DNA from 4 places in the Cobetia sp. AM6 genome. Region 1 is predicted to be linked to each of the others. Evidence: predicted binding sites of a transcription regulator. Region 1 holds the regulator's gene; each other region holds the start of a gene.
What was found. The regulator PhoB, encoded in region 1, activates phosphate uptake and scavenging genes when phosphate is short. The targets are predictions, from matches to a motif close to TGTCATANNNNTGTCANA.
Positions count from the first base shown of each region.

Region 1 (2,203 bases):
CAAGTCCACCGCCGTGCTGTTCGGGCGTGCCGACAAGCTGATGATCGGCCTGTTGCAGCTGGGCATGCTGGCGGTGTTGATCGGCATCGGCCTGCAGCTGGCGCTGGGCATCTTCTACTGGCTGGGCCTGGCTGCCGCCGCCGTCACCTTCGTCTGGCAGCAACGCCTGATCCGTGAGCGGGAGCGTGCGCCCTGCTTCCAGGCCTTCCTCAACAATCATTGGACGGGTCTGCTGATCTTCGCCGGTATCGCCCTGGCGACCTGGCCGATGAGCTGACTCCTGCATAAACATTAGTATTATTTAATTTAAAGCGACCCCTGCCCTCTATTGCTCCCCAGCCCACGGTTCATGCCTGCCTGCCGCGCCTCCAAGGCGGCTGGCAGGCTTGCGTGCAAGCTGCCATGCTGGCAGTTGTCATCTCGTTGTCATATAAGCGGGTTGTAATCGTCATCGACTTGTCATTCTGGCGCGTGCGCCGACTGCTGCATGGGATCTAGCGATGAGCTCCAAGACCGTACTGATTGTCGACGATGAATCCTCGATTCGCGAGATGATCGCCGTTGCCCTCGAAATGGCGGATTACCGCGTGCTGGAGGCAGACAATGCCCAGGACGCCCACGCCATCGTCGTCGATGAAAAGCCCGATCTGCTGTTGTTGGACTGGATGATGCCGGGCACCAGTGGCCTGGAGCTCGCACGGCGTCTCAAGCGTGACGAGACCACCTCGGAGCTGCCGATCATCCTGTTGACCGCCAAGGGCGAGGAAGACAACAAGATTCAAGGCCTGGAAGCCGGTGCCGACGACTACATCACCAAGCCCTTCTCGCCGCGCGAGCTGGTCGCCCGTCTCAAGGCCGTGCTGCGTCGCACCACTCCCAAGGGGGTCGAGGAGGCGGTGGAAGTCGAAGGCCTGATGCTCGACCCGGCCAGCCACCGCGTCACCGCCCACGGCAACTCGCTGGATGTCGGCCCGACCGAATATCGCCTGCTGCAGTTCTTCATGACGCATCAGGAGCGTGCCTACACGCGCAGCCAGCTGCTCGACCAGGTATGGGGCGGCAACGTCTATGTCGAGGAGCGCACCGTGGACGTGCACATCCGTCGCCTGCGCAAGGCGCTGGGCACAGGCCATCAGCATCTGATCCAGACCGTCCGCGGCACCGGTTACCGCTTCAGCGCTCAGGCCTGAGGGATTCATGCGCTATTGGACCAACGAGCTATGGCGCCTCGGCTACCTTGCCGGTGGCTTCGGCCTGATCGGTGGCCTGCTGGGCCATCTGGGCTGGGGCCTGGCGCTGGGTCTTTCGCTGTATCTGTTCGTCCATCTCAAGCACTTGAAGAGCCTCTACACCTGGCTGATCACCAATCCCCATGAAGAGCCGCCGCCCGGCGATGGCGTCTGGGGAGACCTGCTCGATCGTCTCTACCGCTACCAGAAGGGCCAGCGTCAGGCTCAGGAGCGACTGCGCAGCATCCTCAACCGTATCCAGGAATCCTCCGAGGCCATGCGCGACGGCCTGGTGATGCTGGACAACCACGGTGACATGGAATGGTGGAACAGCGCGGCCGAGCAGCTGGTCGGTCTCAAGGCCAGCCACGACCGCGGTCAGCACATCACCAACTATCTGCGTGACCCCGTCTTCATCGACTACTTCAATCGGCTGGCCTACCGCGAGCCGCTGACGCTCCAGTCGCCGCTGTCTGACAACCTGACGCTGCAGATCTCCATCACCCTGTTCGGTGACAACGAGCGTCTGGTCATGCTGCGTGACGTCACCCGCCTCTATCGTCTTGAAGAGATGCGCCGCGACTTCGTGGCCAATGTCTCCCATGAGCTGCGCACGCCGCTGACGGTGCTGGCCGGCTATCTCGAGACCTACTCCGATTACGCCGATGACCTGCCACCGCGCTGGCAGCGTGGGCTTGGCCAGATGCAGAGCCAGACCGACCGCATGCAGCACCTGGTCGAGGACCTGCTGACCCTGTCACGCCTGGAAACCGACGAGCTGTCCGACAACGGTCGCTGCATCGACATGAGCGCCCTGCTCGGCCATATCCGCGACGACGCCGAAGGCCTGTCCCAGGGGCGCCACACCTTCTCCATCGAGGCCGATGCCAGCGTGTCTCTGCGCGGTGAGGAGCAGGAGCTGCGCAGCGCGATCTCGAATCTGGTATTCAATGCGGTGCGCTACACCCCCGAAG
Region 1 is NZ_AP021868.1:4,158,169-4,160,371, forward strand. Features, by position in the region: gene ubiA (4-hydroxybenzoate octaprenyltransferase) at 1-277, shown strand, start outside; gene phoB (phosphate regulon transcriptional regulator PhoB) at 501-1,190, shown strand; gene phoR (phosphate regulon sensor histidine kinase PhoR) at 1,198-2,203, shown strand, end outside.

Region 2 (2,203 bases), 1.6 Mb from region 1:
CAGCATGCCTTCCTTCTCGAGCACCAGCAGGCTGGTCGCGGCCAGGCCCCACACCACATCCGCCTGCGGGTTGTCCTTCTCGGCAAGCAATCGTGCGGTGATCACGCCCGTGGAGTCGCGCACCCATTTGATGTCGATATCCGGGTGCGCCTGCTGGAAGCGCTCGGCATATTTCTGCAGATCATCGGACTCCACCGCGGTATAGACGGTGAGCTCGGTGGCCGCCTGGGCATTGAGGGAAACGACCAGACCAACGGCACTGGCCAGCAAGGAACGGGTGAGGAAGGAACGGGTCAAGAAGGACATCGGGACTCTCCAACGCTTGGAATGAATGGCTCTCACCATCTGGTATATACCAAGAGTATGAGCGGGCCGAATGACACCCCCGTGACAGTCAGTTGAAGGCCCGGTGAAACAGTGTTATCTCATATAGTGTCCCTGCAGCGCGGGCTCAGGGCTTGTTCTTGAGCGTGACGGTGATGCACAGCGCATTGTGCAGCCAGCGCTCTTCGTCATAGCCGATGGGACGATGCTGCTCATCGAAGGTAGCGCGACGTACGGTCAGACCGGGACTACCCATGGCGACCCCCAGCTCCCGGGCGGCCTGCTCCCCCAGCGACTCGGAGTAGAAGCGCAGCTCACGGTGGGCCAGCGTCAGGCCATAGCGCCCGCGCAGCTCCGCCCACAGTGACACCCCGAACTGGCCCTCCTCGAGCAGTCCCGGGGCACGCTCCGGCACCACCCACATCGACTCGCTGAGCACGGCGCGCTCATCCACGAAACGCCGGCGGCGAATATGATAGAGCGGTGTCTGGGCCGCCAGGCCCAGCGCTTGCGCAGCCGGTGGGTAGGCCTGAACATCGGTCAGCAGCACTTCCGTCCGTGGCCGCCGCCCCTGCGCCGTCACATAGTCATTGAAGCCGGAGTCACGCGTGGGGTCGTAATCCAGCCGCGGCGGCGACACGAACCACCCACGCCGATTGCTGCGATGAATGCGCCCTTCTCCCTCCAGCTGCCCCAACGCCTGACGCAACGTCACGCGCGTGGTATCGAAGCGCTCGGCCAGCACGCGTTCCGAGGGCAATCGCCCATCTTCAAAGGCATCAGGGTCCTTCAGCTGTTCGCGCAGGCGATCGGTAAGGTGGAGGTAATACGCATCACTCATGACGAGGGGTCCTGACCAAAGATGAAGGGGTTGCCACTACCGGGTAATAACACGGCGCCGCTTGCCCCGCCGGCGAAGAAAATGCCCGGGACTCTGCGCCGCCAAACGGCTGGACGCTCCAGAAACTATCACATTCGCGTGACTCGCACTGGCCTGCCAGCTTACGTGCCGCTGGCGCTGCAGGGTTTCATGACAGCCGCCTGGTTGAGCTCACAGGCGTGGATGGCGGTGGGATGACACGCTGATGTTCAAGGAGGGGGTGAACGCACAATGCGCAGCCTCTAAAGACTGCGCATCGCATGGGTAAACAGGAAACGAATGACCGGCGGGAGAACTCAGAACTCGCTGACGATATTCAGGTACTGCTGCATGTCCCCGACCATGGCCTGCTCCAAGAGCTTGCCTGTCTCGATGGCATAGGGCTGCTGGAAGTGAATGTCCCACAGGTCTGACTCCGTGCGCCAATGCTCGTATATCACCAGCGTGTCGTCCTGCCCGTCGATGGTATACAGATCAAACACGAGATTGCCCGGCTCCTCACTGCGCGTCTTCGCCACATGCGTGGTGAATTGCTGCAGCAATCGAGCGCGATATTCTTCCTTGATCTTGAAGATGAAGAAGATACTGAATACCTCATCTTCCGGCTGCACGTGCCTGGGGTTCGCCTCATGCAATGGCGCCGGGTCAGTATCGTTCAAGGGCATCACCTCGAATGGCGATGCCAACGCCGTGTCAGCCAGTTTCAGCAGGGCTTGCGCGTATGGCTGATTCACATGTGCCTGATGAGCTTCGGCGCTTGCCCAGCGCTCGTAGGCGAAGATGGTGGTGGGAGAATCCTTGGCCGCGAAGAAACGCATTTCCAGCATCTCCGGTTCAGCCGCTGAGCCCAGCTTGTTGTCAGCCAAGGCCTGCTTGAAGGTAGCGAGTTGTTCGGGCTTGACGTCAAATTTCACGATCAAGGTGAGCATGGAGATGCCCCTTATAGTCAGTGGTTGTCATAGGCCCAACGGCAAGAGCTGTTACGTCACGTGGCAGCAG
Region 2 is NZ_AP021868.1:1,576,299-1,578,501, reverse strand. Features, by position in the region: gene CLAM6_RS06755 (putative 2-aminoethylphosphonate ABC transporter substrate-binding protein) at 1-306, opposite strand, end outside; gene CLAM6_RS06750 (UTRA domain-containing protein) at 452-1,165, opposite strand; gene CLAM6_RS06745 (putative quinol monooxygenase) at 1,501-2,133, opposite strand.
Region 2: the regulator PhoB is predicted to act here: its motif matches at 1,387-1,404, upstream of CLAM6_RS06750 (UTRA domain-containing protein).

Region 3 (2,203 bases), 370 kb from region 1:
GCTGCGCTTGACGAAGTAACCCGGCCAGTTCTCTTCGCAGGTCAGGTAGGTGCCCCACGGGGTGTAGCCGTTGGCGCAGTTGTTGTTGGTACCACGGGTGCGCATGCCATCCGGCGAGAAGGCCGTCTTGACGTAATCGCTGCCCGCCACCGGGCCGCTCAGCTTCATTTCGCTGGCGCTGGTGTAGCGGCGGTTGTAGCGCGAATCGCCCACCACTTCCCACTTGCCGTTGCTGGCCTTCTTGACCTCGACGATGGTCACGCCGTGGGCATTGATCTCGGTGCGCACTTCATCGGCCGGACGCTTGCCGGAATCCGCGTTGGTCGCACCGCCCTTGGGTGCCCACAGAGCATCCTGATCGATGTATTCGTTGTTCATGACCAGCAGGAAGTTGCTGGAGGCCGTGTCGTCGCTCAAGGCGAAGTTGTGCATGCCATCGTGATGCATGCCGACGGTGTTGAGCTGGATCTCCGGCGTCATCGCCAAATCCTTGCTCCACTTGGGTGCCTTGGCATTGAGCGGCGTGCCCCACGGCGCCAGCACCTGTGCGGTATACCCCTTGGGAACCACGACTGCATCCGTGCGTGAACCCTTGATCGATTCGAAGGCCAGTGCCAGAGCCGTCTTCTCGCCCGCAGCACTGCTGGCGGCGTTGGCCGTGGTGCTCAGCCCCGCAAGACCGAAACCACCCAGCATGCTGGCAGCCGCCATGCCCAGGCCGCCCTGCAAGACACGACGACGCGAGATGTGTCGTTCGATGACGGATGAGAACGTCTCGTTGCTGCTGGGATTAAGCAGGCGATGGTCTTCGATTTCCTTGCTCATGTCGCTTCCCCGTAGTCAGGTTTCGGGTTGTTCTGTTCAGGCATGCCCCTTGAGGGCATGCCGAAGGCAACAAGAGTGATACGCGAGCCCGATGACAATTCCGTGACGAACGGGCAACAAAGGCAAGAGACGACAGCGCCCAACGGGCTTTCGACCGTTGGGCGCTGGGGACTTCAGGACAAGCCGACAAATTCAGCAAACATCAGGCAAGCGCGACGTCATCCTCCCATCGAGGCGCGAGTCTGGCGCCTGATCTCAGGCCTCGCGCAGGCGCTCGGCGGCCAGGCTCAGCAGGTGCTCGGTGGTTTCCCAGCCAAGGCATGCATCGGTGACGGACACGCCATGACGCAGCTGGGAGAGCTTCTCCGCTGCCGGCAAGGCCTGCTTGCCTTCATTGAGGTGACTTTCGAGCATCACGCCGATCAAGGCATCATCCCCCGCCAGACGCTGAGAGAGCACATCCAGCATCACTTCGCTCTGGCGGCGGTGGTCCTTGCGGGAATTGGCGTGGCTGCAATCGACCATCAGGCGCGGCGTCAGGCCAGCGCCTTCCAGCTCACGCCGGCAGGCGGCCACCGAGGCAGCGTCATAGTTGGGCTGGCCATGGCCGCCACGCAGCACCACATGGGTATGCGGGTTACCCGCGGTCTCGATCAGCGCCGGACGTCCGCTGTCATCCATGCCGAAATGGCGATGCCCATGCGCCGCCGCCCCGATGGCCTGCACGGCGACCTCGACGCCTCCGTCAGTGCCGTTCTTGAAGCCCACCGCACAGCCGAGGCCGGAGGCCATCTCGCGATGGATCTGCGACTCGGTGGTACGGGCGCCGATGGCCGCCCAGCCGAGCAGGTCTTCCAGGTAGGCGGCGGTCAGCGGCTGCAGCAGCTCCGTCGCCACCGGCAGGCCCAGCTGGTTGATCTCGCGCATCAGCTCGCGTGCCTGACGCAGGCCGGTGGCCATGTCATCGCTGCCATCCAGATGCGGATCATAGGCCAGCCCCTTCCAGCCCACCGTGGTGCGCGGCTTCTCGACATAGACACGCATCACCAGCTTGAGGCGATCACGCACCTGCGGCTCGATCACCGCCAGGCGCTGGGCGTACTCACGCGCGGCCTTGAGATCATGGATGGAGCACGGCCCGACCACCACCAGCAGACGATCATCGTCGCCGGCGAGAATAGCGTTGATCTCATCGCGATGCTGGCGAATCTGGCCGGCCAGGTCGGCGTCCACCGGCAGCTGCTCGCGCAATTCGCTGGCGCTGGGCAGGGCTTCACGACTGATGCGTCCGGGTGTGGTCGGTGTCTGGGCGGCATCAGAGCGGGTCACGGTGGCGTTCTCGGCAGTCAAGGGGTCAGCAGTAGCGTCGGCAGTGTGC
Region 3 is NZ_AP021868.1:3,792,317-3,794,519, forward strand. Features, by position in the region: gene CLAM6_RS15800 (PhoX family protein) at 1-825, opposite strand, end outside; gene CLAM6_RS15805 (3-deoxy-7-phosphoheptulonate synthase) at 1,081-2,203, opposite strand, start outside.
Region 3: the regulator PhoB is predicted to act here: its motif matches at 916-933, upstream of CLAM6_RS15800 (PhoX family protein).

Region 4 (2,203 bases), 1.3 Mb from region 1:
TCATCCGCCAGGTGATGATGCCCGGCAGCAACGCCCGCCCCAACGAGGAGCCCGGGCCGGAACTCGCCATGGCCGTGCTGATGTTCGAGGTGGTGCGCGCCGATGACCATCTCGATGTGCGCGAACGTGAAGCCCTGGCGCGCCAGCTGGCCGAGCGCTTCTCGCTGGGGGATGAGGAACTTGCCAGCCTGCTGACCCAGGCCGAGCAGGATGCCGAGCAGGCCACGGACCACTACCGCTTCGTCAAGCAGCTCAACGAGCACATGAGCCTCGAGGAGCGCAGCGAGCTGATCGGCATGCTCTGGGAGCTGGCCTACGCCGATGGCGAGCTGGACCCGCAGGAAGAGCATCGCATCCGCCGTCTTGCCGGCCTGCTACACGTCAGCCACAGCGAGTTCATCCGCACCAAGCTGGCGGCGCAGCCGGACACCTGATCCGTCAGGCGTCTTATATACGCTCCCCTATCCAAGCGTCCCTGCCTGGACGCCCCTGTCCAGACACCGCTATTCAGGCATCCTCAAGCAGACGCCCCCGTTGCCAATGGCAGCGGGGGCGTCGTGTTTGCGGCTTCTGGTCGCAGTGTCGGCTGTCATTGAAATGACATCTTTATGTCATCCTTTCGTCATGAATTGTCCTGTAACCGAGCCATTCATATGGACGGCTCTGCTTGCGTCGTCAATAGTGAAGCGCATGCTCCAGCTGGCACCTTGGGTGCCGCCATGTGAGCAGATCGCGATTCATTTCTGACCAACAAGCGCTCCGTTCGAGCACAGACGTACAGACTTGCACGAGTATCGTATGTGCCCGGGTAACACGGATGCCATCAATGACAAGGGAACACGGAAGATGACCATGATGATGCCTCATCAGAACCGGCAAGGACGATGGTGTCGAAAAGGGTGGGCCGTCGTTGCGCTGACGGGAAGCATGAGCTGGATGCCGCTGGCCAATGCGGCAGAGATCAAGAATGTCATTCTGATGATTGGCGATGGCATGGGGCCCCAGCAGGTTGGCATGCTGGAGACATACGCCAATCGTGCGCCAGATTCGATATATCAGGGGCGTTCGACGGCACTCTACCAGCTGGCGAAGGAAGGCGTGGTGGGCGCTTCATTGACTCACCCTGAAGATGCCGTGGTAGTGGATTCGGCCTGTTCAGCGACTCAGCTCTCGACGGGTATCTTCACCGGGGGCGAGGTGATCGGCATAGATTCAGAGGGTAATCGGGTGGAAACCGTCCTCGAGCTTGCCAAACGAGTCGGCAAGGCCACCGGATTGGTGTCCGATACGCGCCTGACCCACGCGACTCCGGCGGCCTTCGCCGCCCACCAGCCGCATCGTTCACTGGAAAATGCCATTGCCGAAGACATGCTCATGACCGGGCCGGATGTCATGCTGTCGGGAGGGTTGCGTCACTTCGTGCCACAGTCCGTCAGTGAGCCGGGGGAAAGCGCGGGCAGTGTCGAGACGCTGATGCAAGGTGCCTGGTCGCCAACTTCCAAGCGCAAGGATGAACGAAATCTGCTCCAGGAAGCTGCAGATCAAGGCTATGGGCTAGCCTTTACGCGTGATCAGATGGCCGCACTCAATGGCACCAAGGTATTGGGGCTATTCGCCAACTCGGGTATGGCGGATGGTATCAGCTATCGAGATAGCCATGATGACCCACAGCGTCAGCAGCCGACCCTGCATGAGATGACCCAGAAAGCACTGTCAATGCTGGAACAGGATGATGATGGTTTCTTTTTGATGGTCGAGGGTGGCCAGATCGACTGGGCCGCGCATTCCAATGATGCGGGCACCATGCTCAATGAGCTGATCAAGTTCGATGAGGCCGTGCAAGGTGTCTATGACTGGGCGCGAGAGCGAGACGATACAATAATCCTGGTAACGGCCGACCATGAGACGGGGGCATTCGGCTTCAGTTATTCCAGCGCCAATTTACCGGCAGCGCAGAAGAAATCAGGCCCTGCATTCGCAGATCAGGATTACGCACCCAATTTCAATTTTGGTGACTTCTCGATTCTGGACAGTCTCTATGAGCAGAAGCAGACCTATTACGAGCTGCTCAGTGATTTCGAGGCACTACCGCAAGGTGAGCGCACACCGGCGCGCTTGATGGCCGCTGTCAATGGCAATAGTGACTTCCAGATTACCGAAGCCCAGGCAGCTGAAGTACTGGTCAACAAGCTCAACCCCTATC
Region 4 is NZ_AP021868.1:2,831,272-2,833,474, reverse strand. Features, by position in the region: gene CLAM6_RS11885 (TerB family tellurite resistance protein) at 1-434, shown strand, start outside; gene CLAM6_RS11880 (alkaline phosphatase) at 847-2,203, shown strand, end outside.
Region 4: the regulator PhoB is predicted to act here: its motif matches at 597-614, upstream of CLAM6_RS11880 (alkaline phosphatase).